Regions from separate parts of the Actinomadura sp. WAC 06369 genome, predicted to be linked through region 2. Evidence: riboswitches for the same ligand, from Rfam matches in the RefSeq annotation. Region 2 holds a riboswitch; the other holds the start of a gene.

Region 1 (3,200 bases), on a different contig from region 2:
GTCGTTGAGGCGGCCGAACGGCGCGGGCGAGACGACGACGCGGTCCCGCCCGCCCTTCCCGCCGGGGCCGGGGGTGACGGCGGCGAGGGCGGCGAACGACGCGACGTCCGTCCCCGGCCCGGCGAGCTCCGCGGCCAGGGCGGGGTCGGCGGGCGCGAGCGCCACCGCGCGGCGCGCCCAGCCGGTGCCGACGACGTCGGTGACGGCCGGCACCGCGGCGTCGAGCAGCGCGGCGAGGCCGTCCAGCCCGGTCGTGTCGCCGATGACGAGGCTCGCGGCGCCCGCGGCGACGGCGAGCGGCCCGGCGTCCCAGATCGCGGCGTCGTCGGCGAACCCGCGGGCCGAGCCGTCGCCGGTCACGGCCCACGCGCCGGAGCGCGGCGCGAACGTCAGCTGGCGGACGCGCGCGGCGTCGCCGTCGTCGAAGCCGCGGAACCGGTAGCGGGTCTCGACGCGGACGACCACCGCGTCGCCGTCCTCGTCGAGGCGGGGGTCGACGACCTCCTCGCGCCAGCGGCCGAGCGGGAGCCGGCGCAGGTTGTCGAAGCGGCGCGCCTCCGCGTCGCGGAACCCTTCGGGCGCGGCGGCGACGGTCGCGAGGAACGCGGCGCGGTCGCCGGTCCGGACCGCCTCGGCGCGGCGGGCGAGGACGGCCGCGGCCCGCGCGGGCTCGAACGGGCCCGCCGCCCGCGCCGTGTCGCCCGTCCGGTCCGCGGTCCGGCCGGGGGCTGGGCCGGCCGCGCCGGAGCGGGCGCCGAGCAGGCCCGCGCCGCCCGCCGCGAGCAGCGCGGCCCCGCCCGCGCCGAGGGCGAGAACCCTGCGGCGCGAGACGGGGCCGCGCGCGCCGTCCGGGGCGGGGTCGTCCTTCATGGGCGCGATCCTATGCACCCGGACCTGTGCCCCCGGACGCATGTACCCGGAGGACCCGCCCGGACGGTGTCAATCCGGTCGTGTCACTTCTCGGCGTACTCGGGGTAGCCGTAGCCGACGATGGTCGAGGTCGAGCGCTCGCGGATCTTGACGGCGCTGTCGGTGTTGCCCTCCACCGTCTTGACGGTGCCGTCGTCGATCTTCTCGATCACCATGCCGACGTGGTCGATGGCGTCGATGGAGCTGCTGCCGCCCCAGTCGAAGAAGACGATGGCGCCCGGTTCGGGCTCGGTGCCCCAGCGGCCCTCGTCCTTGAACCACTGCGCGTGCGTGACGGTGTAGGCGTCGTGCCCGAACTGGTCGTCGGCCCCGATCTGGGAGCCGATCCACGAGATGAACATGCTGCACCAGGCGGCGTCGCTGTAGCCGGCGAGGGAACCGCCGTCCCGCTCGACCGTCTTCTTGGACCGTTCCGATTCGACGTACCAGTCGTTGAACTTCGTCTCGCCGTTGGCGTCCTCCTTGATGCCCACCTGCTTCTCCGCCATCGCGATGGCGTCCTGCGCGGTGGGCTTGCTCTTCTTCTTCTCCTCCGACCCGCCGTCCCCGGACGCGCCGGACCCGGCGTCGCCGGAGCCGCCGCCGGACCCGGAGCCGGAACCGGCGCCCGCGTCGTCTCCGCCGGGCTCCCCGGCGTCGTCGGACGCCGCGGAGCCGCCGGAGCCCCGGTCGCCGCCGTCCTGCACGACCGCGAACTCGGCCGCGGTCTTGGCGGTTCCGGAGTCGAACTGCAGGACCGACGCCTGCGCGGTCGCCGCGGCGGTGCCGAGGACGGCCGCGCCGACGACGACGCCGCCGGTGGTGCGCCACGAGAGGGGAATGGCGCTCCACGACCGGGGGGACCTCCGCAGGGCGGAGGGGAGGGGGTTGGAAAGGGGGAACGGGCCGGGCGTGCGTCGCCTGGCGGCCCGGTGCTTGCCTGCCACGGGGATTGCTCCTTGGCTTCCATTCCGCCTACCGGGTTAGCTGACGGGTTCGGGCGTGGAAGCCGCCCTACGGCCTGGGGGCAGGCCGATTCACCCCGAAAGAACTGGTGGGTCCCCGGCTCCGCGGGCGGCCGTGCGCGGCCGCGGCGGACTCGGCGGCGGCGCGCCCGGGGGCGGGCGCGCCGGTGCGGATGGTCGGCCTCCCGGGGCGCGGTGCCCGCGGGGAGGCGGAGGGCGCGGCCGCCGGTCGGCCGGCGGCCGCGCCCTGGAATGCCGTTTCGGCTAGATGGTCCTCACATGTCCGTCAAAGGGCATGCGGGACGCGTCGAGAATCGTCTCCCGACGAATTTCTGAGGGGATGTCGGACAGAATTCACACTCCGTTTCTTCCAGACGCCTACCGGGTTAGCTGACGGGTTCGGGCGGGAAGTGGCCCTACGGCCGTCCGCTGGACGTGTCCAGGGGACGGACCGATTCACCCCGGCGTCGGAATGCCCGTCCGGAACGGTCCGGACTCCGACGCGAATGGGTCCCCGGCTCCGCGCGAGGCGGATTCGGCGTGCCGCTGCGATCGAGCGGCGCTGCTGTTGTGATGACGGCGGGCCCTGTCCAGGGGAACCGCCCGGGCCGTGCCCTCACCTCGTGGAACGCTGACAGCTCCATGCACGCTGCCGCGTGCGCACGGGGCGGGTGGCCGGCCTGGTCTCGCGGAGGCGGGGCCTCGGCGGGACCGCCGCGGCACCGTCGCGGTGCCGCGGGCGGCACGGGGGACGTGCCGCCGGGGGGAGGCGACACGTGGGGCGTGCCGCCGGAAGGGGGGAGACGGCGCGTGGGGCGCGCCGCCCGTCGCACGACCACTGGATGTGCCGTGCGGGCCGCGGCGTCTGGAGGGCGCCGCGAGTGAGGACAACGTACCAAAGCTTCAAGCGGAGGCAAATCCCCACTAAAACGACAACGGACCAGGTAGGACCTGGTCCGTCGTCTCCGGCGCCCGCTCCGGGACCTCGGCCGAGGCCCGCGTCGCGGGGCGCTCCTGGCACCCGGGGGTGTGTGTCAGGGGCGCCCGGCGCCGTAGTAGTTGTTCAGGTAGTAACCCGAGGTGATGCTCACGACCTCGACGTTCTTGCCGGTACGCGGCGCGTGGATCATCTGGCCGTTGCCGACGTACATGCCCACGTGCCCGAGGCCGCTGAAGAACACCAGGTCGCCGGGCTGCAGGTCGCTCTTCGCGACCCGCTTGGTGGCGGCCCACTGCGAGTTCGTGGTGCGCGTGATGCTCACGCCCGCCGCGCCCCACGCCTTCATGGTGAGACCGGAGCAGTCGTAGGTGCTCGGGCCCTCGGCG
Region 2 (3,200 bases):
CGGCGCGCTGGACTCGGCGGCGCATCTCGTGCCGGTGCGGGGGCCCGAGGGGAATGTCGCGGACTTCCTGTACGCGCGGTTGAACGAGCAGGCGAGGGATCTGTTCGGCCGGGGCGCCGAGAAGCTGACGGGGCGGCGGCTGCTGCAGACGGATCCGGGTGCGGCCCTGACGGGGGTGTTCGAGGAGTACGTGGGGGTCCTCGACGGCGCGGGGACGCTGGAGCGCGATTCGATCATGTACACGACGGCGCAGAGCGGGTTGTCGCGGACGTCGCGGATGAGCGTGCGGTGCGTCCGGGTGCCGACGGGGGTGTGCGTCGTCTGGCGCTACCACAGCAGGGAGGACCGGCTGGCGCGGCGGCTGGAGCGGGTGGAGCGGCTGGCGCAGCTGGGGTTCGGGGAGTGGGACCTGGTGACGGGCGAGGCGTCGTGGACGCCGCAGATGCTCGCGAACTACGGGGTGTCGCAGGACGAGGTGCCGCCGATGCCGCACGATCTGCCGAAGGTGGTGGCCGAGGACGATCTGCCGCTGGTGGAGGAGGCCCTGCAGACGCTGTTCTCGCGGCGGGAGCCGGTGGAGGCCGAGCACCGGGTGATCGGGGCGGACGGGCGGCCGCGGCACCTGTGGGTGTTCGCCGAGCCGGTCCTGGACGACGCGGGCCTGCCGGTGTCGGTGAACATCGTGTCGCAGGACATCACGCGGCGGCGGGGCGTGGAGCGGGCGCTGGCGGACACGCGGCGGCAGATGCTGAAGCAGCAGGCGCGGACGGCGCAGGAGCGGCGGGTCGCGGTGACGCTGCGGCGGGCGATCCTGCCGGACGAGAGCGAGCTGGAGCGGCTGCCGGGAGTGCGGATCGCGCTGCGCAGCCTCGCGGCGGAGAGCGCGGCGCGGATCGGCGGCGACTGGTTCGCGACGCGGGGGATGCCGGACGGACGGGGCCTGTTCGCGATCGGGGACGCGGCGGGGCACGGGCTGCCCGCGGCGGCGGCGATGGCCCGGACGCGGAACGGGCTGCTGGGGCTCGCGTTCACCGGGGAGCCGGCGGGCCGGCTGGTGGGCTGGCTGAACGAGCTGGTGGGGACGATGGACCCGCCCGCGACGGGCACCGCGATCGTGGGGCATTTCGACTCGGGCCGGGGCGTCATGGAGTGGACGTGCGCGGGGCATCCGCCGCCGATCCTCGTGCGGGGCGGGCGGGCGTGGCCGCTCGAGGTCGTCCGGGATCCGATGCTGGGGGCGATGCCGGGGTGGGAGTACACGACGATCAAGACTCCGCTGGTGCGGGGCGACATGGTCTTCCTGTACACCGACGGCCTGGTGGAGCGCCGGGACGCGGATCTGGACGAGCGCATCGAGCGGCTCACGCGGATCCTGGAGGAGGGGTCGGGCCGTCCGGAGGTGGCGCTCGACGAGGTGCTGGCGCGGATGGAGCACGACCGGGCGGCGGACGACACCACCCTGTTCGCGCTCCGGGTCGAGTGACGGACGCCGCCTCTGACCTGCGCCGATGCGGTGGTGTGACTTAGGGCACAGCCAAGGCGGCGGTGGGCGGCCCGGGGGGCGGTGCCGGGCCGTCGCGCCGGGCGTCTCGTCGATCTCCGGGGGCGCCGGACGGCGGTGCCCGGCAACCCCTGTGCGCCAAGGGTTCCGGGACCGCCGATAAAGATCGGGAAGAACGGCCCGCGGGTGAGCGTTGGGATGTCCTTGAAGGCCGCTTGACCAGGGAAAAGATCAATTTTGGCCTGGTTTGCTTTCTTTCTGAAGGTTGGTACCTTCAACCCGAATCTCGCAGCGCGATCCACGCGTTGTACCGGCCGTGCCAGGGGCGCGGCCGCCGGTCGCGGAGCGGTCCACGCACGCGACGCGCGCCATGCACGCGCGCCCCTTCAAGAGCAGTCGCTCAGAGAAATCCGACAATCCAGCGCCGCACGCGCGGCGTGAAGGCCGAGTCCGCGCAGGTCCACGAGGGCCGCAGCGGAGCCGGGGACCCAAGTTTCTGGGGTGAATCGGCGCGTTTCGAGCGCGCCGTAGGGCTCTTCCATGCCCGAATCCGTCAGCTAACCCGGTAGGCGTCATGGGAGACAAGGAGATTCCCTGCATGACCGGTCGTTTCGATCGACTTACCGAGTCCGTGAAGCGCCTGAACCCCCAGTCCGCGGTCAAGCGGCTGGCCCCCGAACTCGCGATCAAGCGCGTGACCCCCGAGGACCGGGCCGTCGGCGTTGCCGTCGGCGCGGTGCTGGCCGGCGCCGTCGGGCTGTCGGTGTTCAACCCCATGGCGGGAGCGAGCGCGGCCACCGAGGCCGCGGGCCCGACCGTCGAGAAGGCCGCGGCCGTCACGAACACCGCGGCGGAGAAGGCCGAGCCGGCGTCGTCCTCGACGATGAGCCTGGCCGAGGCCAAGGCCGAGGGCTGGAAGGTCCCGCCGCGCGCCGTCGAGGCGTCCGAGGTGATCGACCTCGCCAAGGAGCAGGTCGGCATCGAGGAAGAGGGCCCGGGCAAGATGACCAAGTTCCACGAGTGGTGGACGTCGACGCCGCGCGCCGAGGCGGCCGCGAGCAGCGGCGGCTTCTCGGTGGACGCCTACAACGGCGCCGCGTGGTGCGACATGTTCGTGTCGTGGCTCAGCGCGGAGACCGGTGTCAAGGGCATGGGCTGGGACGCCTACACCGTGTCGCACGCCAAGTGGTTCGAGGACCAGGGCCGCTGGGGCCAGAAGGCCAAGCCGGGCGCCATCGTGTTCTTCGACTGGGGCGCCGGTTCGGACGGCTCCATCGGCGACATCGACCACGTCGGCATCGTCGAGAAGGACAACGGCGACGGCACCGTCAGCACCATCGAGGGCAACAGCAACAACGCCGTCGAGGAAAGGGTCCGCGACAAGGGCCAGATCGTGGGCTACGGCTACCCCGAGTACGCCTGATCGACCGGCACCGGCCGATCACGAAGGCGCCCGGCGCTCCGCCGGGCGCCTTCGGCGTTCGCACGGTAATGCGAACCATTGACAGGCTTTGGCCGCGCTTGGACCTCCCTCCGCCGTTCCTGGAAAGGAATCCCTGGCACGCGGAGGAGCGGAGGGAGGCCCATGCGGGTGCGCCCGGATGTCAGTGTGGTGGTGATCGCCTACAACGACGCGCGGCGGCTGCCCCGGGCGGTCGCCTCGACGCTGGCGCAGTCGCTGCGCTCCGTGGAGACGGTG

The links. A riboswitch is a leader RNA that binds a small molecule or an ion and turns the genes downstream of it on or off. The one in region 2 is predicted to bind cyclic di-AMP.
Region 1: it holds a riboswitch for cyclic di-AMP, as region 2 does, so the genes downstream of both, DMH08_RS22365 (CHAP domain-containing protein) here and DMH08_RS02665 (CHAP domain-containing protein) in region 2, are expected to answer to the same signal.

The regions. Positions count from the first base shown of each region.
Region 1 is NZ_QHJN01000084.1:7,462-10,661, forward strand. Features, by position in the region: gene DMH08_RS22360 (hypothetical protein) at 1-870, opposite strand, end outside; gene DMH08_RS22365 (CHAP domain-containing protein) at 954-1,856, opposite strand; cyclic di-AMP (ydaO/yuaA leader) riboswitch at 1,868-1,996, opposite strand; cyclic di-AMP (ydaO/yuaA leader) riboswitch at 2,235-2,425, opposite strand; gene DMH08_RS22370 (C40 family peptidase) at 2,909-3,200, opposite strand, start outside.
Region 2 is NZ_QHJN01000006.1:57,508-60,707, forward strand. Features, by position in the region: gene DMH08_RS42285 (PP2C family protein-serine/threonine phosphatase) at 1-1,483, shown strand, start outside; cyclic di-AMP (ydaO/yuaA leader) riboswitch at 1,934-2,087, shown strand; gene DMH08_RS02665 (CHAP domain-containing protein) at 2,100-2,924, shown strand; gene DMH08_RS02670 (bifunctional glycosyltransferase/CDP-glycerol:glycerophosphate glycerophosphotransferase) at 3,087-3,200, shown strand, end outside.